Regions from separate parts of the Modestobacter sp. KNN46-3 genome, predicted to be linked through region 2. Evidence: riboswitches for the same ligand, from Rfam matches in the RefSeq annotation. Region 2 holds a riboswitch; each other region holds the start of a gene.

Region 1 (5,165 bases), on a different contig from region 2:
GCTCACGCTCACCGTCTGGGTCGTGGTCGCGCTGGGGCTGTCGCTGCTCAAGGAGCGCGCGAGCGGCCTGGCGGTCCCCGGCGCCCCGGCGGTCACCGACCCAGACGCGCCGCTCCCGGCGTTGGCCGGCGGCCCGCTGCGGTCCCTGCGGTTCCGCTACGTGACCGCAGCGGCGTTCCCGCTGTCCATCCTGGTCATGGTGGTCGGCCTGATGAGCTTCGCCATGCACGAGCCGACGGTGCGTGAGCTCCCGGTGGCCGTGGTCGGGTCGACGGGGCAGCAGGCGTCGCAGGTGGCCGACGGTCTCCAGTCGAGCCTGGGGTCGATGGTCGACGTCCAGGTGGCCGGGTCGGTGGACGCCGCGACCGACGCCGTCGTCGACGGGGAGGTCGTCGCCGCCTACGTGCTCCCCGCCGGCCCAGGTGAGGACGCCACCCTCTACACCTCCGCGGGCGCCGGCGTCAGCCAGCAGAGCGTGGTGCGCGCGGTGTTCGGTCAGGTCGCTGCCGGGCAGCAGGTGCCACTCACAGAGACCGACCTGACGCCGCTGCGCGACTCCGACACCATGGGCAGCAACAGCATGTACGTCGGCATGGCCTGGATCATGGCCGGCTTCCTGATCATGGCCGTCTTCCGCGGTGGTGCTCCCGAGCTGAAGCGCTTCCGCCAGTTCGGACCGCACCTCGCCGGTTGGTCGGTCGGCATGGCCGTCTGGCTGTGGCTGCTCTTCGACGTGGTCATCGGTGCGGTCAACGGGAACGCCTGGCAGATGATCGGCTTCGGGGCGGCGACCATCTTCGCCATGGCGGTGGTGACCGGCGTCTTCACCCGGACGCTGGGGCTGGCCGCGATCGTGCCGGTGATGGTCGTGCTGATGCTGGCCGGCGTCCCGGCCTCGGGGGGCGGACTGTCGCTGTACATGGTCCCCGAGGTCTTCCGCGGCCTGTCGGAGGTGCTGCCGCTGCCCGCGGCGGTGGACGCGGCGAGGTCGCTGGTCTACTTCGACGGTGCCGGGGTCGGCCGGGACCTCCTGGTCATCGCCGTATGGGGCGTCATCGGACTGCTGCTCAACCTCGTCGTGGACCGGTGGCTGCGGCGCCGGGAGGACGGGACCGGCGTCCCCGGGCCGGACGGCCGCCCCTCGCCTCCCGGGGCGGCGGACGAGGACGCCGACCGGGACGGGACCGACCGCACCGATGCCGACCGGCTCGAGGGCGCCGGGGCCCGCTGAGGACGACGGGCTGGGCGGCGATCCGCCGTCCAGCCCGGGCCGGGTCCGGGACGGGGTGGCACGGAGGCAAGTCCTGGCACCCCCTGCCGCTGCGCGTTCGGACGTGGTGACGCGCTGACCACGGGAATCCTGATCAGGGTGGACGGCGGCGGACCCCGCGCAGGAGATGGAGGTCAAGGGGTCGCAGGTTCGGGTCCCTGTCAGCCCGACAGAGCACGACACAGGGGCCGTTCCCGCGAGACCGGGGGCGGCCCCTGTCGCTGTTCCGGGTGTTCGACCACGTCTTCGACCACCGTCAGCCGACCCGAGTACCCCAGGACGGCGTTCAAGGTGGCCACGGCGTTCCGGAAGACGTCGGGGGAGACGTCGTCGGTGATGGCGATTGAGGAGTGGCCTCCGTGGACGTGTCGCGTCGGCTTGCTGATCTGCTGAGGCACATGGGAGTTGGTCCGGCGTCCGCCTGATCGGCCGCCTGTGGCGCTTGCACACATGCACTGGCCCCTGATGGTGCGGCCGGCCGCGATGGTTGCCTGGTGTTACTGGATTGTGACGTCCATCGGGGTTCGTTGTAGCGTCTCGGCCGGTCCGCCCGAGCCCCGATCTCGCCCAGAGGTCCTCGCGCAGACCCCGTCGAACTGCTACCGCTCACGCGGTGGAAGACCGGGGACCCATCGTTCCCTGGGGTGAATCTCGCCTGGCCCATGCGCCGCCGCGAGTAGGGCTGTCTCCGGCCCGAACCCGTCAGCTAACTCGGTAGACGGCGAGGGAGAACGGAGCTCGCCGCGTTGGCGACGTCGCACGACACCGTCTTGCAGCACCATGTCCACCGACGCCGCCGCGCCCGATGGCGCGCCGCGTTCACTGCGCCGACGCTGGCCGCCGGTGCTGCCCTGCTGCTGGTGCTCACCGGTCCGGCAGCCCACGCCGCACCTGAGCCCCCGCCGGCCCCGGCAGGCCAACCCGGACTCGCCGAGGCCGAGGCCGCGCTGGCCAGCGTCGAGGCGTCGGTGGTGGCGGCGGAGGAGACCCTGCGGCGGCTCACGGTGGAGGCTGAGGCGGTCGCCGACCAGAGCCTGGTCGCCCAGGCCGCGCTGCTCACAGCCCGGCAGGAGGCCGACGCCCGGGTGGCCGAGCTGACGGCTGCGCAGGCAGCAGTCGGGCAGGCGCGAGCCGACGTCGTCGCACTGGCCCGGCAGAGCTACATGGGCGCTGACGCCTACGGCAGTGCGTCGGCCTTCTTCGCCGCAGGAAGCCCCGAGGAAGTCCTCCAACGAGCCGCCACGCTGGAGCTGCTGGGTGATGACCGGGGCGAGCGACTGGACGAGCTCGAGGTCGTCCAGCGCCAGCAGCAGGCGGCTACCGAGGCAGCGAAGGCCGCCGTGGTTGCCCGCGATGCGGCCGCCGCATCCGCCGCGGAGGCCGAACGGGTCGCCAACGACGAGCTCGCCGCGGCGCAGCAGACCTACGACGCCGCCGTGGGGGACAGGGCCGCGTTGGAGCAGCAGTTGCAGGAGGCGCGGGAGCGGGTGGTCACCCTCGGGGGCGATGCTGCTGCGGAGCCGGTGGAACAGCAGGCCGGCAGCGATGTCACTGCGGTACCGACGGAGCAACCGAGCAGTGGCGATGTCGATGCACTACTGGCGGAACGGCTGGACGGTGCGGCTTCCCGGGGAGGTGGACGGCCCGTGCCCAACGCCGGCATCCCGACCGCGGGCCGGGTGACCTCCTGCTACGGCGCCCGCTGGGGGACGATGCACCACGGCGTGGACATCGCCGCCCCGATCGGCACACCGATCTATGCGCCCGAAGCCGGCGTGGTGCTCCAGGCCGGCCCCGCATCCGGCTTCGGGTTGGCTGTCTACCTGGAGCATGAGGACGGCTCGATCACCCTCTACGGGCACATCGACAGCTACTCGGTCGAAGCGGGACAGCAGGTGTCCGCTGGGCAGCAGATCGCGCTGGTGGGCAACACGGGTCAGTCCACCGGTCCGCACCTGCACTTCGAAGTGCATCAGGGTGGGCTCTACCAGGACCGCAGCAACCCGGTTCCGTGGCTGGCCGCCCGCGGCCTGCCGCTGGGCGGTAGCTGCGGCTGACCTCGGGGGCCTCGAACGCTGTCAGTCGCTGACACCACTGGGCGGTCAGCGCCGCTGAGTGGTGGTTGCCGTGGGACCGTCACGCCGTCTTGCGGTCATGCTCAGCGTGGGAGGAAGGGCCCGGGCGTCACGTCCCCCTGGAGGCTGTCGGGGTCGGCTTCGGGGGATCAGCCATGCGGGAACCGTGGCGCGAGGCGGCAACCGAGCAGGAGATGGACCGGCACCGAGGCCGACACTCGGTCCAAGCGGCCGACGGCCTTCTCGGGTGCGCCAGCCAGGCCGTCGTACCTTCGTGTGGAGGAGGTGGTCCTGGTGGCACGGCTATGGGCGGCGCTGCTGCTGTTGGCTGCTGTCTTCGCCATGCACGGGATCCAGTGCGCGGCCGCGGGCTCAGCGCTGGCACACGGGTCCACATCGCTCAGTGCGGCTGCCTCGGTCGATGTACCGGCAGCGTCCGTCCATCTGGGCCCCGTCGCAGGTGCGATGCCCGACCACCGGCGCGTCGCAGCCACACGCGGGGCAGCAGACGCAGATGCCACCGGGTCCAGCGGCCTGCCGGCCCCGTGGCACGACGGTCACCTCCTGGCGGTGTGCCTCGCCGTTCTGCTCGCGGGGCTGACCGTCCTCGCGGCCGTGGTGCTCCGCCGAGGCTCGGCGCTCCCGCCCGCCCGCGGCTCGCCCACACCTTCCCGCTGGCCCACCGGGTGGTCGAGGCAGCCTCGACCACCCACCCTCTCTGCTCTCTGTCTCCTGCGGATCTAGGCCGAACAGCTGCACCCCGACAGCTCCCGCTGTCCCGGGGTCCTGCACGCATGCCCACATCTGTCAGACAGGAGACCCAGCATGACCCGCACCAGCATTCGCCTCGTCCGCCTCACCGGTGGGCTGATGGCCGCCGTCATCGTCCTCGCCGGCTGCTCGGACACCGAGCAGACCTCCGCCACCGGCGGCAACGCGGCCGACGACAGCTCCGCCGAGCAGGGCGCGGAGTTCAACGACACGGACGTCGCGTTCGCGCAGGGGATGATCCCGCACCACGAGGGCGCGCTCATGATGTCCGCGGTCGCCATCGACCGCGCCTCCGATCCCCGGGTCGTGGACCTGGCCGAGCGGATCGAAGCAGGTCAGGACCCGGAGATCGACCTCATGACGGCCTGGCTGGAGGAGTGGGGCCAGCCGCTCGAGGAGCCCGGTCCGATGGGCGGCATGGACCACGGGTCCGGGGACATGGGCGGCATGGGCATGGACGGCGGCATGGGCATGGGCATGGAGGAGATGCCTGCGGCCGGCCGGGACTTCGACCGCATGTGGCTCGACGCCATGATCGAGCACCACGAGGGCGCCGTCGAGATGGCGCAGACCGAGGTCGAGGACGGCCGCAATGCCGAGGCCGTCGACCTGGCTCGCTCGATCAGCGAGGTCCAGGCGCAGGAGATCGAGGAGATGCGGCAGCTGCTCACCGAGCTGGGTGGCTGATCCGTTCCTGGTGGGGCGCGGTGCCGTCCGGGCACCGCGCCCCACCTCTCCCGTGTCCCGGGTGGCCTCGGCCGCTCGATCGCCGCCGCAGTTCGGTCGACTCGTGCGGTGACCGCAGTCCCCTCAGCGGCTGTCCCCGCGCACAGCCCGTCGATGTGGTCCGCCGCGTCCAGAGCACCCGGACCCGCTCGGCGAGGGGCCCGCCGGGCGACGTCGGACCCGGTGAGCGGACATCACCTCTCGGCAGCCGCGCGCATCGCTCGTGACGCTGGAGGCGGCCGACGGACACCATCGGTGCGGGTCTCCAGGGCACACTCGCGCTGTGGAGCGTCATGAGTTCGGCGCAGCAGTGCGCCACCTGC
Region 2 (5,165 bases):
CTGGCGCGTCGTCGTCCACCTGCTGCAGCCCCCAGACGAACCTCGCCCGCACCCGGCCGGGGAGGTGCACCTCGAGACGACTCGGGACGCCGGGGTCCACCGCGGCCGCGCCGGGCAGGGTCACGACGTCGTCCACCACGTGCCCCCAGACGCGCAGGGCTCCCGGTGCGGCGGCCGACACCGCGGAACCGGGCGCGCGGACCAACTGCTCGTGGAGCACCGCGCCGTCCGGGCCGCCCAGCACCTCCCACCGCAGGTGCGGCCACAACGGCAGCGGCCACCGCCGGACGACGAGGTCGACGTCACCGAACTTGCGGTCCTCCTGCTCGGCGGGTGGACCCAGCACGGCAGCGCGCAGCGCGAGCCCGTGCGGTGCTCGCTCTGTGTGATGGAGCGCGCGCCAACGGCGGTGCGCGGCACGCGCTTCGGCCCGGTCGGCGCCGAGCACGGGCAACGCCTCGGCGACCAGGTCGGGTCGCGTGTCGGCCATGCGACGGAGCAGCACGAGGCAGAACTCCCGCCGTGCCAGCCCCTCCACCCGGCGAGCCTGTCACGCTCGGTGAGCGTGTTGGAGCACACGCCCGGGGATTTCCACAAATTCACCCCAGTCGTTTGTCACGAGCACATAACGCACGTACGGTCACCAGCGGTCCTGACGGGCAGCGCAGTCGCCCACCCGGGTGACCACCGACAGGACCGCCGCCGAACCACACGGCTCGCCGCAACACTCGCGGGCTCGTGGACCGGGGACCCACCGCAGCACTGGGGTGAAGCTCTGCACGGCCCGTTCGCGGGCCTCGCGGAGCCGGGCGACTTCCCGCCCGAACCCGTCAGCTAACTCGGTAGGCGGCAGGTGGAAGAAAGGACACACCCGCCGAACATGGCGAGTTCGCACACCTCTGTCCGTCGTGGCCGCAACGGCCGACGGGCCCTGCTCACTCTGTTTGTCGCGGGTGGCGTCGCCCTCGCTCCGGTGCCCGCCCTGGCGGCTCCTGAAACACCCACCACCTCGCAGGAGGCGGCCGAGCTCATCGCCGCCCGCGGTCACGACCTCGAGGTCGTCACCGAGAAGATGCACGAGGCGACCGACGTGCTGACCAGCATGAAGGCCGCCTCGGACGCTGCCGCCGCCGAGCTCGTCGCCGCCGAGGCGGCCGTGGTCGAGGCCCGTGACCACGTGCGCCAGGTCGCCCGCAGCGCCTTCACCGGTGAGCAGCTCTCCTCGCTGCAGGCCATGCTCACCAGCTCCTCCGCCGACGAGATGCTCGACCGGATGGGCACGCTGGACAGCATCGCCGGGCACAACAACGAGGTGCTCGGGGTCGCGCAGCAGGCCACCGTCAGCGCCGACGAGGCGAAGGCCGCGGCCGAGAAGGCCGCCACCGACGCGGAGGCCCAGGTCGCTGAGGTCGCTGCCCAGCAGGCCGACCTGAACGAGCAGATCGCCGAGTACCAGGCCGAGTACGACCGGCTCTCCGCCGAGGAGCGCGAGCGCGCCCGCATCCTGGCCGAGCAGCACGCGGCCGCAGAAGCGGCTCAGGCCGCAGCCGAGCGCGAGGCCCAGGCCGCCGCGGCGGCCGAGCGCAACAACGCCCAGACCGCCTCGCGAGACGAGCGCACGGCCCCCGCCGCCGCCGCTCCGTCCGTGTCCCGCTCCGCCGCCGTCGCCGCACCGGCGCCGGCACCGGCCGCGCCGGTCGTGGCCAGCAGCGGCGCTGCCGCCACCGCGGTGAACACCGCGATGGCCCAGCGCGGCAAGCCCTACGTGTGGGGCGCCACCGGCCCGAACTCCTACGACTGCTCCGGGCTGGTGAAGTACTCCTACGCCTCGGCCGGCGTCAACCTGCCCCGCAGCAGCAGCCAGCAGGCGGCGTCGGGTCGGGCGGTCTCCCGCGGCGAGCTGCAGCCGGGCGACCTGATCGCCTACTACAGCCCGGTCAGCCACATCGGCATCTACATCGGCAACGGCCAGATGGTCCACGCGCCGACGTCGGGTGACGTGGTCAAGGTCGCCAGCATCGACGCCATGGGCCCCATCACCGCCATGCGTCGGGTCGCCGGCTGACAGCTGACCACCCCGCGACACCCGCCGGTGCCCCGGTCGCCTGACGGCGGCCGGGGCACCGGTGCGTCCGGGCCCGGTGCGTCGGGGTCCGGTGCGGCTGATCGCCGGTGGCGACGATCACCCGGGTCCGCGCACCGGCGCCCCGTCCCGCCGGGCACGATGAGGAGCAGTCCACCCACGCCCACCCCGAGGAGCACCGTGCCCGCCGCACTGACCGACCCCACGAGGGTCGCCCGCGTCTTCCGCGTCGTCGCCATCGCCGAGGCCGTCTCCTGGGTGCTCCTGCTGGCCGGCATGTTCGTCAAGCGGGTGCTGGAGGCCTCGGAGCTGGGCGTGCAGGTGTTCGGCCCGGTCCACGGTGCGGTGTTCGTGGTCTACGTCGTCGTCACCCTGCTGGCGTGGCGGGTGCTCCGCTGGACGCCGGCCACCGGGCTGCTGGCGCTGGCCGCCTCCATCCCGCCGCTGGTGACCATCTGGTTCGAGCGCTGGGCCCGGCGGACCGGCCGGCTGCCGGTCGACGCCACCAGGCCGGTCCGGGTCGGCTGAGCGCACGATGGTCACCCCCGTCCTGCCCGCCACCGCCCGCGCCCTGCTGGCCCGGACCGCCCGGGTCCAGCGCGACGGCCGGGCACCCAGCCTGGTCGCGGGCGTGGTCAGGGACGGCGGGCTGGCCTGGTCGGCCGGTCGCGGCGACGTCGCCGAGCCGCACACCGACGTGCAGTACCGGCTGGGCTCGATCAGCAAGACGGTGACGGCCCTGGTCGTGCTCCGGCTCCGCGACGAGGGTCGCCTGGGGCTGGACGACCTGCTCGAGGAGCACGTCCCCGGCACCCCCTTCGGGGAGCGCACCGTGGGCCAGCTGCTCGCCCACCTCGCCGGCGCGAGCTCGGAGAGCCCCGGCGGCTGGTGGGAGCGCGTCCCCGGCGGGACGCTGGCCGAGCTGCGGCTGACCGACGACGACGTCGTCCTGGGCAGCGCACGCCGCTTCCACTACTCGAACCTCGGGTTCGGGCTGCTCGGTGAGCTGGTCACCCGGCATCGTGGGCGCTCCTGGGCCGAGGTCGTCCGGGACGAGGTGCTGCTGCCGCTGGGCATGGCGCGCACCACTCCGCGGCCCACCGGTCGGGCGGCACAGGGTGCGGCCGTGCACCCGTGGGCGGACGTCGTCCTGCCCGAGCCCGAGCACGACGCCGGCATCATGGCCGCGGCCGGCCAGCTGTGGGCGACGCTGGCCGACCTCGGCCGGTTCGCCGCCTTCCTGCTCGGCGACACCGGCGACGTGCTCTCCCCGGCGACGCTGGAGGAGATGACCGTGCCGGCCGGGATCGACTCGTCGTCCCCCGGGTGGTCGGCCTACGGGCTGGGGGTGCAGGTGCTGCGGGTCGACGGGCACACCCTCATCGGCCACGGCGGCTCGATGCCGGGCTTCCTGGCCGGGGTCTTCGTCGACCGGTCCGAGCAGGCCGGAGCGGTGATGCTGGCCAACACGACCAGTGGGCTCGACCCGCTGGTGCCCGGGCTGCTGGCCGATCTCCGGGCCGCCGAGCCCCGGATCGTCGACGCCTGGGTGCCGTCCCCGCCGCCGCTGCCGCTGGACCTGCTCGGCGTCTGGTTCTGGGGCCCGGCCCCGCTGGTGCTGCGCGCCCAGTCCGGTGGCCTGCTGCACCTGGGGCCGCTGCCCGGCCGGCCCGGCCGGGCGAGCCGGTTCGCTCCCCGCGCGGACGGCACGTGGGTCGGGCTGGACGGCTACTACGCCGGCGAGACGCTGCGCATCGCCCCCGACCACCTGGATCTGGCGACGTTCGTGCTCACCCGTACGCCCTACGACCCCGAGGCACCCGTGCCCGGCGGGGTCGACGAACGCGGCTGGACGGCGCCCTAGGCATCAGGCGCCGGGCGGTCGGGCGCTGGGGTACAGGCCGGCGGCGTACTGCTCGCCGTAGTACTGCACCAGCTCGGCCAGTGGCGTGGCGGCAGCCTCCTGGGCGTGCGCGATCCGGGCCCGGGAGGGCAACGCCCCGGGATCCCAGGTCGCCGGGTCCCACAGCTGCGACCGCAGGAACGCCTTGGCGCAGTGGTAGAAGACCGACTCGATCTCCACGACCATGGCCAGCAGTGGCCGGTGTCCGCGGATGAGCATCCGGTCCAGCAGGTCCTCGTCGCGCACCAGGCGGGCCCGGCCCTGCACCCGGAAGGTGCCGCTGCGGCCGGGCACCAGGTAGATCAGCCCGACGTGCGGGTTGGTCAGGATGTTGCGGAACCCGTCGGCACGGCGGTTGCCGGCGCGCTCGGGCAGCGCGATCGTCCAGTCGTCCAGGACGACGGTGAACCCGGGCGGGTCGCCCTTCGGGGAGACGTCGCAGCTGCCGTCGGCCGCGGAGGTCGCCACCAGGCAGAACGGTGAGGCGGCCAGCCAGTCCCGGTCGATGGCGTCCAGGGAGGGGCGGTCCTTGGTCGCGGCGCGGGGCGCCGGCTCACCCAGCAGCTCGCGCAGCTCCGCCTCGGTGGTGATCTCGTCCACGGGGCCAGTCTGGCCCACCGGCCCCGTCCCGAGGCTGACCCCGGACTGGGCGGGTCCGCCCTCAGGGGAGGTCGAACGCGTCCATCGTCGTCTTCACGACGACGCCGTAGGCCAGGTGCGGGACGACGTCGGTGATCCACGAGGACAGCGGCCAGGTTCGCGGGTCGGTGATCCCGAGCGCGGTCATCGGGCCGTTGGTGCCGATGAGCACGCCGATCGTGGTCAGCGCCGTCCCGACGAGGGGCTGGGAGCGGAAGCCGGCCGCGCGGGCGAGCCCGGCGAGCACCCCGACCCCCACCCCGGCCGCCAGCCCGGTGAGCGGGCCGAGGCCCTGGACCCGGTTCTGCCGGGTCTCCTCGTCGCCCGGGATCGACACGTGGGCCTTCTCCGCGAGCACCTCGACCGTCTGCTCGGGGGTGGAGCTGGTGCCCCGGCCCCGGCCGACCATGTCCAGGTAGGTGACGGCGTTGAGCGCGGTCGTCCCCGCTGCGCCGGCGGCGGCCCCGCGGAGCACCCAGCCCAGCGTGCTGATCCCGCGCTTGCCCTTGCCGATCGTCCCGAACGAAGTGTGCTTGGCCA
Region 3 (5,165 bases), on a different contig from region 2:
CCTGCCCGATCATCACGCTGCGCCCGCAGGCCGACCTGCCGATCGTGCCGATCTACACCAACATCTTCGCCCCGCCGCTGCCGCAGCCGAAGCGCTTCGTCCAGCTGGGCCGGGCGATCCGGGAGATGGTCGAGTCCTGGGAGAGCGACAAGCGGGTGGCGGTGATCGGCACCGGGCACCTGTCCCTGGAGCTGGGCGGGCCGCGCCAGTTCGGCGAGCACGGGCCGGACCCGGAGTTCGACCGCAAGGCCGTCGAGTGGATCGCCAGCGGGGACATCGAGGGCTGCCTGGCCGAGGTCTCCCTGGAGTCCCTGCACCACCCGGGCAACGCCACCCACGGGTTCATGGACTTCATGCTGATGATGGGCGTGGCCGGCGAGGGCGCAAAGGCCGACCACGTCGACACCCTGGACCTGTTCCACACCATGGAGGCGTACTTCACCTGGTACCCCAACGGGGTCCCGAGCACGGGCGGTGTGTCGGCATGAGCAAGTACCTGCTGGACAAGTTCCTGTTCACCGTCGACCGCGACCCCGAGCTGACCGAGCGCTACCGGGAGGACCCGGCCGGCACGGTCACCTGGTGGGAGGCCGAGATGGCCAACACCATCCTCAACTGCATCCCCGCGGAGAAGACCACCTGGCTGGCCTTCACCGACGAGGAGCGGCGAGCGCTGGCCGAGCACGACCACGTCGCGCTGTTCCAGATGGGCGCGCACCCGTTCCTGACGCTCACCCTGTTCATCGCGCTGTTCGAGCGCGACCACGGGCCGATGGAGTACCAGCGTGCCTACGGGAAGGCGATGGAGCACATCTCCATGCCCTATCCCGACATCGCGACCTGAGCCGGTGCGCGCCGCCGTCCTGACCCGGCCGGGCGAGCCGCCCGCCCTGGTGGACCACCCGGACCCGGTGCCCGGCGAGGGCCGGACCCTGGTCCGGGTGACCGCCGCCCCGGTCGTGCCGCTGGACCTCCTCTGCGCCTCCGGGACGTCGTACTTCGGCCGTCCGGCCGTGCCCTACGTACCAGGTGTGCAGGGGGTGGGGGTCGTGGTGTCGTCGGCGGTGCTGACGCCCGGCACCCGGGTCTGGTTCGCCACCTCGGCGGGGATGAGCCCGGGCGACGGCAGCCTGGGCGAGCTCTGCGCCGTGCCGGACGCCGACGTCGTCCCGCTCGCCGGGGACCTGCCCGACCCGGTCGTGGCCGCGCTGGGCCTGTCGGCGGTCGCCGGCTGGATGGCGCTGACCTGGCGCGGCCGGTTGCAGCCGGGGGAGCGGGTGCTGGTGCTCGGTGCCGGAGGTGCGGTCGGTCAGGCCGCGCTCGGCGCCGCCCGCGCGCTGGGGGCCGGGCGGGTGGTCGGGGTCTGCCGCTCGCCGTCCGCCGCCGACCGTGCCCGCCGGGCCGGCGCCGAGGACGTCGTCCTCACCGGGGACGGCGGCGACCTGGCTGCGCGGATCCGGCAGACGGTCGGCTCGGACGTCGACCTCGTCGTCGACCCGGTGTTCGGCGCCGTGGCCGCGGCCGCGTGCTCGGTGCTGGCGCCCGGTGGGCGGCTGGTCAACCTGGGTGGCGCGGCCGGGGACGCCGCCGAGTTCTCCTCCGCCGTGCTGCGCAGCCGGAGCATCGACGTGCTCGGCTACACCAACAACGCGCTCACCGGCGAGCAGCGGGCCGCCGCGCTGACCGCGGTGCTGCGGCACGCCGCGGCCGGGCAGCTCCGGGTGGAGCACGCCGTCCTCCCGCTGGCGCGGGTCGAGGAGGCCTGGGCGGCCACCGCGGCCGGGGGCGGGAGCCGGTCCGTCGTCGAGCTGTCGGTGCGCTGACCGAGCACCGCCGGTGGTGACGGATGGGACGCGTGTGTCCGGAGAGTGACGCGACCACCGTCACCCGATGAAATGCGGGCAACGGATTGTCACGACTACATAACGCCGTTACGTTGGCCGGGTCCAGTCGGTCGCCACGTCCCCACCCGGGGAGCCCGACCGGACGCCGCCGAGTCGCCCTCCGGGGCGAGCCGGGGACCCACCGCACCACTGGGGTGAATCCCGCGCCCGGACGACCGTCCGGGCCGGGTAGGGCTGCTTCCCGCCCGAACCCGTCAGCTGACCTGGTAGGCGGCCATCGGAAGACACCTGTTCGGAGCACTCCTGCCCATGCGCGCCCGCACCACCACCTCTGCCGCCACCGGCCGACGCCGTCCGCCGGCCGGCATGCGCCGCCCCGGGCTCTACCTGGGCATCGCGGCGGCCGGAGCCGTCCTGGTCAACGTCGTCGTCGGCGTGGGCCCAGCGGCCCAGGCCGACCCCGTGGCCTCCCAGCCGGTGAGCGTCGCCGAGCAGCTGGGGCTGGCCGCCCAGTCCGGCGCCGTCGACGGGACCGAGGACCTGCGGCCGCTCGAGGAGTTGGCCGCCAGCCGGGCCACCCGGGAGGCGGAGCAGACCGCCGCCCAGCAGGCGCAGGCGGCGGCCGACCAGGCCGTGCTCGACCAGCAGGCCGCCGAGGCCGAGGCTGCCCGCGTCGCCGCCGAGGCAGCGGCCGCCGCAGAGGCGGAGGCCGCTCGCATCGCCGCGGAGGCAGCGGCTGCTGCGGAGGCGGAGGCGAAGGCGGCTGCCGCGAAGCCCGCCGCACCGGCGCGGGCCGGTGCCGCCGCCAAGCCCGCAGCCGGGGCCGCCTCGACGGCCGGCACGGCGGTGTCCGCGATCGCGAAGATCACCAACAGCGCCGGACCGATCAAGCCGCAGGCGCAAGCTGCCGCGAACGCCGTGGTCAGCAACGTGCCCGGCGCCGGCTCGATCACCCTGGGCGGCACCCGGCCCAGCGCCGCCGACCCGCACGGTCACCCGTCGGGGCTGGCGGTGGACTACATGGTCATGTCCGACGCCGCCCTCGGCGACGCGATCGTCGCCTACCACGTGGCCAACTGGGCCGAGCTCGGCGTCGACTACATCATCTGGGAGCAGCGGATGCTCTCCTCGCCCGGTGGCTCCTGGAAGCAGATGGAGGACCGGGGCAGCGTGACGGCCAACCACTTCGACCACCCGCACGTCAACTACCGCTAGGAACTCGGTCGGCAACGGCCGCCCAGAGGGCGGCTTCAGGGGGGACTTGCTTGCCAGGCTGGTCGCGCTTCCTCGGGCGGTACGCCACGGGGACGTAGCGTGTGGCAGTGCCCCTTCTGCGACGTCGTCAGCAACCTCTAGACACGCAGGACTACACAGTCGAGACGCAGTACTGCGCGGACTGCGACAGTCACTTCGCCCGGGTCACCGGCTACGTGCATGAGCCCAACGACGGCCCGACTGTGGCCACGTACTACGCCGTCTGCCACGGACACCCGGAGCACGAAGTCGCCTTGGACGTCATCCTCGGCTCCTGGGGCGACGATGCAGACTTCAGCGACCACGAGACGTTCTCCTGCATCTGGAGGCCGCGGCCCCAAGGGGTCCTCGCCGTGGATGCGTTCGTCACCTTGTCGTTTCCTGACGGGGAAGACGTCCCGGCAATCCTCGGGCGTCCCATGAGTCGGCACGACGCCCTGCAGAGCCCCCGGATCCAGACCATCTGGGCGATCACCGACGCCCTGGCCACAACCGTCGACCCCATCACCGAACAGGTGATGGCCCGTCGCGGGCGCAAGCATCGGCGCGCGGCGCGGAGCTAACGACCCATTCCGTGCGAAGAGGCGTAATACCCCTCCAGGTACCGGCTGGGGTGAGTCCCCGCTCCTTCGCGCGCTTCGACGCGTGTCCCTAGATGGGCCGCTCAGGGACACTCCGGCACCACTGCCCGGTCTGTATCGGCAGGGCTGGCGTCAGGGGTCCTGGGGCTCGGGAACACGGCCGGTTGCGGGCGCCGGGGCTGGCGGGTCCGGCACCGCAGCGCCACGATGTGGGTGTGCTGCGGGCGGTACTTCGGGCCGCCCTCGTGGGCGCGATGGTGCTGATCGTGGTGGTCGGTCTGCTGTGGACGTTCCAGCGCCGCCTGGTGTACCTGCCCGACGACGGCCCGGTGCCGGCCGCAGCCGAGGTCGTCCCCGGTGGCCGGGACGTCGAGCTGACCACCGCCGACGGGCTGACCCTCGGCGCGTGGTTCGTGCCCGGGCCGACGGCCGACGCACCGGCCGTGCTGGCGGCCAACGGCAACGGCGGCCACCGCGGGGTCCGGGCGCCGCTGGCCCGGGCACTGTCGTCAGCCGGGCTGGCGGTGCTGCTGTTCGACTACCGCGGGTACGGCGGCAACCCGGGCAGCCCGACCGAGGCCGGGTTGGCCCTCGACGTCCGTGCGGCGCGCGACTGGCTGCTGGCCGACGGCGGGGTCCCGGCCGAGCGGCTGCTGTACTACGGGGAGAGCCTGGGCGCCGGCGTCGTCACCGAGCTGGCCGTCGCGCACCCGCCGGCCGGGCTCGTGCTGCGCTCGCCGTTCGTCGACCTGGCCGCCGTCGGCAGCGAGCACTACCCGTTCCTGCCGGTCCGGTTGCTGCTGCGCGACCGCTACCCGGTGGCCGAGCAGGTCGCCCGGGTCGAGGTCCCCACCACCGTCGTCCTGGGCACCGCCGACTCGATCGTGCCGCCGGAGCAGAGCAGAGCGGTGGCCGCTGCCGCCGGGCAGCTGCACCGCACGATCGAGGTGCCCGGCGCCGACCACAACGACGCCGTCCTGCTGGACGGCGACCAGCTGGTCGCCGCCGTCGTCGAACTGGCCCGCCTGACCACCGACCCCTGACCCGTCCCCCGGGCTGACGCCCGCCTGCCACCAAAATGGCCATTTTGGTGGTCGAGGGCGGGTCAGGTGCCGCAGAAGGTCTGGTAGGTGGCGCCGAAGTCGGCGGGGGCGGGGGTGGCGTACCGCTCCAGGCCCGGGCGCTCGGTGTACGGGTGGGTCACGGCGTCGAGCAGGGGGCCCAGCGGGGCCAGGTCGCCGCCGGTCGCCGCGGTGAGCGCCTCCTCGACGAGGTGGTTGCGCGGGATGTAGAGCGGGTTCACCCGGTCCATGGCGTCGGCGTCCGGGGCCAGTGCGCGCCAGCGCTCCGACCACGCGTCGAACGAGGCCAGGTCGAGGAAGAGGTTGCGGACCGGGTCGACGTCGCCGCGGGCGGCGGCGCCGAGCAGCCGGAACCCGGATGTGTGGTCGACGTGGCCGGCCTGCAGCAGCGTCAGGAACTCCTC
Region 4 (5,165 bases), on a different contig from region 2:
CGTCCAGCTGGGCCGGGCGATCCGGGAGATGGTCGAGTCCTGGGAGAGCGACAAGCGGGTGGCGGTGATCGGCACCGGGCACCTGTCCCTGGAGCTGGGCGGGCCGCGCCAGTTCGGCGAGCACGGGCCGGACCCGGAGTTCGACCGCAAGGCCGTCGAGTGGATCGCCAGCGGGGACATCGAGGGCTGCCTGGCCGAGGTCTCCCTGGAGTCCCTGCACCACCCGGGCAACGCCACCCACGGGTTCATGGACTTCATGCTGATGATGGGCGTGGCCGGCGAGGGCGCAAAGGCCGACCACGTCGACACCCTGGACCTGTTCCACACCATGGAGGCGTACTTCACCTGGTACCCCAACGGGGTCCCGAGCACGGGCGGTGTGTCGGCATGAGCAAGTACCTGCTGGACAAGTTCCTGTTCACCGTCGACCGCGACCCCGAGCTGACCGAGCGCTACCGGGAGGACCCGGCCGGCACGGTCACCTGGTGGGAGGCCGAGATGGCCAACACCATCCTCAACTGCATCCCCGCGGAGAAGACCACCTGGCTGGCCTTCACCGACGAGGAGCGGCGAGCGCTGGCCGAGCACGACCACGTCGCGCTGTTCCAGATGGGCGCGCACCCGTTCCTGACGCTCACCCTGTTCATCGCGCTGTTCGAGCGCGACCACGGGCCGATGGAGTACCAGCGTGCCTACGGGAAGGCGATGGAGCACATCTCCATGCCCTATCCCGACATCGCGACCTGAGCCGGTGCGCGCCGCCGTCCTGACCCGGCCGGGCGAGCCGCCCGCCCTGGTGGACCACCCGGACCCGGTGCCCGGCGAGGGCCGGACCCTGGTCCGGGTGACCGCCGCCCCGGTCGTGCCGCTGGACCTCCTCTGCGCCTCCGGGACGTCGTACTTCGGCCGTCCGGCCGTGCCCTACGTACCAGGTGTGCAGGGGGTGGGGGTCGTGGTGTCGTCGGCGGTGCTGACGCCCGGCACCCGGGTCTGGTTCGCCACCTCGGCGGGGATGAGCCCGGGCGACGGCAGCCTGGGCGAGCTCTGCGCCGTGCCGGACGCCGACGTCGTCCCGCTCGCCGGGGACCTGCCCGACCCGGTCGTGGCCGCGCTGGGCCTGTCGGCGGTCGCCGGCTGGATGGCGCTGACCTGGCGCGGCCGGTTGCAGCCGGGGGAGCGGGTGCTGGTGCTCGGTGCCGGAGGTGCGGTCGGTCAGGCCGCGCTCGGCGCCGCCCGCGCGCTGGGGGCCGGGCGGGTGGTCGGGGTCTGCCGCTCGCCGTCCGCCGCCGACCGTGCCCGCCGGGCCGGCGCCGAGGACGTCGTCCTCACCGGGGACGGCGGCGACCTGGCTGCGCGGATCCGGCAGACGGTCGGCTCGGACGTCGACCTCGTCGTCGACCCGGTGTTCGGCGCCGTGGCCGCGGCCGCGTGCTCGGTGCTGGCGCCCGGTGGGCGGCTGGTCAACCTGGGTGGCGCGGCCGGGGACGCCGCCGAGTTCTCCTCCGCCGTGCTGCGCAGCCGGAGCATCGACGTGCTCGGCTACACCAACAACGCGCTCACCGGCGAGCAGCGGGCCGCCGCGCTGACCGCGGTGCTGCGGCACGCCGCGGCCGGGCAGCTCCGGGTGGAGCACGCCGTCCTCCCGCTGGCGCGGGTCGAGGAGGCCTGGGCGGCCACCGCGGCCGGGGGCGGGAGCCGGTCCGTCGTCGAGCTGTCGGTGCGCTGACCGAGCACCGCCGGTGGTGACGGATGGGACGCGTGTGTCCGGAGAGTGACGCGACCACCGTCACCCGATGAAATGCGGGCAACGGATTGTCACGACTACATAACGCCGTTACGTTGGCCGGGTCCAGTCGGTCGCCACGTCCCCACCCGGGGAGCCCGACCGGACGCCGCCGAGTCGCCCTCCGGGGCGAGCCGGGGACCCACCGCACCACTGGGGTGAATCCCGCGCCCGGACGACCGTCCGGGCCGGGTAGGGCTGCTTCCCGCCCGAACCCGTCAGCTGACCTGGTAGGCGGCCATCGGAAGACACCTGTTCGGAGCACTCCTGCCCATGCGCGCCCGCACCACCACCTCTGCCGCCACCGGCCGACGCCGTCCGCCGGCCGGCATGCGCCGCCCCGGGCTCTACCTGGGCATCGCGGCGGCCGGAGCCGTCCTGGTCAACGTCGTCGTCGGCGTGGGCCCAGCGGCCCAGGCCGACCCCGTGGCCTCCCAGCCGGTGAGCGTCGCCGAGCAGCTGGGGCTGGCCGCCCAGTCCGGCGCCGTCGACGGGACCGAGGACCTGCGGCCGCTCGAGGAGTTGGCCGCCAGCCGGGCCACCCGGGAGGCGGAGCAGACCGCCGCCCAGCAGGCGCAGGCGGCGGCCGACCAGGCCGTGCTCGACCAGCAGGCCGCCGAGGCCGAGGCTGCCCGCGTCGCCGCCGAGGCAGCGGCCGCCGCAGAGGCGGAGGCCGCTCGCATCGCCGCGGAGGCAGCGGCTGCTGCGGAGGCGGAGGCGAAGGCGGCTGCCGCGAAGCCCGCCGCACCGGCGCGGGCCGGTGCCGCCGCCAAGCCCGCAGCCGGGGCCGCCTCGACGGCCGGCACGGCGGTGTCCGCGATCGCGAAGATCACCAACAGCGCCGGACCGATCAAGCCGCAGGCGCAAGCTGCCGCGAACGCCGTGGTCAGCAACGTGCCCGGCGCCGGCTCGATCACCCTGGGCGGCACCCGGCCCAGCGCCGCCGACCCGCACGGTCACCCGTCGGGGCTGGCGGTGGACTACATGGTCATGTCCGACGCCGCCCTCGGCGACGCGATCGTCGCCTACCACGTGGCCAACTGGGCCGAGCTCGGCGTCGACTACATCATCTGGGAGCAGCGGATGCTCTCCTCGCCCGGTGGCTCCTGGAAGCAGATGGAGGACCGGGGCAGCGTGACGGCCAACCACTTCGACCACCCGCACGTCAACTACCGCTAGGAACTCGGTCGGCAACGGCCGCCCAGAGGGCGGCTTCAGGGGGGACTTGCTTGCCAGGCTGGTCGCGCTTCCTCGGGCGGTACGCCACGGGGACGTAGCGTGTGGCAGTGCCCCTTCTGCGACGTCGTCAGCAACCTCTAGACACGCAGGACTACACAGTCGAGACGCAGTACTGCGCGGACTGCGACAGTCACTTCGCCCGGGTCACCGGCTACGTGCATGAGCCCAACGACGGCCCGACTGTGGCCACGTACTACGCCGTCTGCCACGGACACCCGGAGCACGAAGTCGCCTTGGACGTCATCCTCGGCTCCTGGGGCGACGATGCAGACTTCAGCGACCACGAGACGTTCTCCTGCATCTGGAGGCCGCGGCCCCAAGGGGTCCTCGCCGTGGATGCGTTCGTCACCTTGTCGTTTCCTGACGGGGAAGACGTCCCGGCAATCCTCGGGCGTCCCATGAGTCGGCACGACGCCCTGCAGAGCCCCCGGATCCAGACCATCTGGGCGATCACCGACGCCCTGGCCACAACCGTCGACCCCATCACCGAACAGGTGATGGCCCGTCGCGGGCGCAAGCATCGGCGCGCGGCGCGGAGCTAACGACCCATTCCGTGCGAAGAGGCGTAATACCCCTCCAGGTACCGGCTGGGGTGAGTCCCCGCTCCTTCGCGCGCTTCGACGCGTGTCCCTAGATGGGCCGCTCAGGGACACTCCGGCACCACTGCCCGGTCTGTATCGGCAGGGCTGGCGTCAGGGGTCCTGGGGCTCGGGAACACGGCCGGTTGCGGGCGCCGGGGCTGGCGGGTCCGGCACCGCAGCGCCACGATGTGGGTGTGCTGCGGGCGGTACTTCGGGCCGCCCTCGTGGGCGCGATGGTGCTGATCGTGGTGGTCGGTCTGCTGTGGACGTTCCAGCGCCGCCTGGTGTACCTGCCCGACGACGGCCCGGTGCCGGCCGCAGCCGAGGTCGTCCCCGGTGGCCGGGACGTCGAGCTGACCACCGCCGACGGGCTGACCCTCGGCGCGTGGTTCGTGCCCGGGCCGACGGCCGACGCACCGGCCGTGCTGGCGGCCAACGGCAACGGCGGCCACCGCGGGGTCCGGGCGCCGCTGGCCCGGGCACTGTCGTCAGCCGGGCTGGCGGTGCTGCTGTTCGACTACCGCGGGTACGGCGGCAACCCGGGCAGCCCGACCGAGGCCGGGTTGGCCCTCGACGTCCGTGCGGCGCGCGACTGGCTGCTGGCCGACGGCGGGGTCCCGGCCGAGCGGCTGCTGTACTACGGGGAGAGCCTGGGCGCCGGCGTCGTCACCGAGCTGGCCGTCGCGCACCCGCCGGCCGGGCTCGTGCTGCGCTCGCCGTTCGTCGACCTGGCCGCCGTCGGCAGCGAGCACTACCCGTTCCTGCCGGTCCGGTTGCTGCTGCGCGACCGCTACCCGGTGGCCGAGCAGGTCGCCCGGGTCGAGGTCCCCACCACCGTCGTCCTGGGCACCGCCGACTCGATCGTGCCGCCGGAGCAGAGCAGAGCGGTGGCCGCTGCCGCCGGGCAGCTGCACCGCACGATCGAGGTGCCCGGCGCCGACCACAACGACGCCGTCCTGCTGGACGGCGACCAGCTGGTCGCCGCCGTCGTCGAACTGGCCCGCCTGACCACCGACCCCTGACCCGTCCCCCGGGCTGACGCCCGCCTGCCACCAAAATGGCCATTTTGGTGGTCGAGGGCGGGTCAGGTGCCGCAGAAGGTCTGGTAGGTGGCGCCGAAGTCGGCGGGGGCGGGGGTGGCGTACCGCTCCAGGCCCGGGCGCTCGGTGTACGGGTGGGTCACGGCGTCGAGCAGGGGGCCCAGCGGGGCCAGGTCGCCGCCGGTCGCCGCGGTGAGCGCCTCCTCGACGAGGTGGTTGCGCGGGATGTAGAGCGGGTTCACCCGGTCCATGGCGTCGGCGTCCGGGGCCAGTGCGCGCCAGCGCTCCGACCACGCGTCGAACGAGGCCAGGTCGAGGAAGAGGTTGCGGACCGGGTCGACGTCGCCGCGGGCGGCGGCGCCGAGCAGCCGGAACCCGGATGTGTGGTCGACGTGGCCGGCCTGCAGCAGCGTCAGGAACTCCTCGACCAGCGGCGCGGCCACCGCGTCGTCCAGCCCTTCCGGCAGGCCGAGCTTGGCGCGCATGCCGGCCGACCAGGCCGCGTCGTACTGCGGCCGGAAC

What was found. Region 2 has a riboswitch for cyclic di-AMP ahead of G5C62_RS08815 (C40 family peptidase). Riboswitches for the same ligand answer to the same signal wherever they lie in the genome.
Region 1: it holds a riboswitch for cyclic di-AMP, as region 2 does, so the genes downstream of both, G5C62_RS15125 (M23 family metallopeptidase) here and G5C62_RS08815 (C40 family peptidase) in region 2, are expected to answer to the same signal.
Region 3: it holds a riboswitch for cyclic di-AMP, as region 2 does, so the genes downstream of both, G5C62_RS00100 (hypothetical protein) here and G5C62_RS08815 (C40 family peptidase) in region 2, are expected to answer to the same signal.
Region 4: it holds a riboswitch for cyclic di-AMP, as region 2 does, so the genes downstream of both, G5C62_RS00915 (hypothetical protein) here and G5C62_RS08815 (C40 family peptidase) in region 2, are expected to answer to the same signal.

Annotation. Positions count from the first base shown of each region.
Region 1 covers NZ_JAAKGN010000069.1:4,528-9,692, reverse strand. The annotation lists gene G5C62_RS15130 (ABC transporter permease) at 1-1,231, shown strand, start outside; cyclic di-AMP (ydaO/yuaA leader) riboswitch at 1,850-2,005, shown strand; gene G5C62_RS15125 (M23 family metallopeptidase) at 2,041-3,327, shown strand; gene G5C62_RS15120 (DUF305 domain-containing protein) at 4,171-4,803, shown strand; gene G5C62_RS15115 (helix-turn-helix domain-containing protein) at 5,126-5,165, shown strand, end outside.
Region 2 covers NZ_JAAKGN010000028.1:6,845-12,009, forward strand. The annotation lists gene G5C62_RS08810 (hypothetical protein) at 1-538, opposite strand, end outside; cyclic di-AMP (ydaO/yuaA leader) riboswitch at 708-864, shown strand; gene G5C62_RS08815 (C40 family peptidase) at 974-2,065, shown strand; gene G5C62_RS08820 (DUF3817 domain-containing protein) at 2,264-2,611, shown strand; gene G5C62_RS08825 (serine hydrolase) at 2,619-3,947, shown strand; gene G5C62_RS08830 (pyridoxamine 5'-phosphate oxidase family protein) at 3,951-4,586, opposite strand; gene G5C62_RS08835 (hypothetical protein) at 4,648-5,165, opposite strand, start outside.
Region 3 covers NZ_JAAKGN010000001.1:17,142-22,306, forward strand. The annotation lists gene G5C62_RS00085 (extradiol ring-cleavage dioxygenase) at 1-488, shown strand, start outside; gene G5C62_RS00090 (hypothetical protein) at 485-844, shown strand; gene G5C62_RS00095 (zinc-binding alcohol dehydrogenase family protein) at 849-1,823, shown strand; cyclic di-AMP (ydaO/yuaA leader) riboswitch at 1,981-2,132, shown strand; gene G5C62_RS00100 (hypothetical protein) at 2,154-3,059, shown strand; gene G5C62_RS00105 (hypothetical protein) at 3,167-3,661, shown strand; gene G5C62_RS00110 (alpha/beta hydrolase) at 3,895-4,722, shown strand; gene G5C62_RS00115 (YdiU family protein) at 4,785-5,165, opposite strand, start outside.
Region 4 covers NZ_JAAKGN010000001.1:177,096-182,260, reverse strand. The annotation lists gene G5C62_RS00930 (extradiol ring-cleavage dioxygenase) at 1-391, shown strand, start outside; gene G5C62_RS00925 (hypothetical protein) at 388-747, shown strand; gene G5C62_RS00920 (zinc-binding alcohol dehydrogenase family protein) at 752-1,726, shown strand; cyclic di-AMP (ydaO/yuaA leader) riboswitch at 1,884-2,035, shown strand; gene G5C62_RS00915 (hypothetical protein) at 2,057-2,962, shown strand; gene G5C62_RS00910 (hypothetical protein) at 3,070-3,564, shown strand; gene G5C62_RS00905 (alpha/beta hydrolase) at 3,798-4,625, shown strand; gene G5C62_RS00900 (YdiU family protein) at 4,688-5,165, opposite strand, start outside.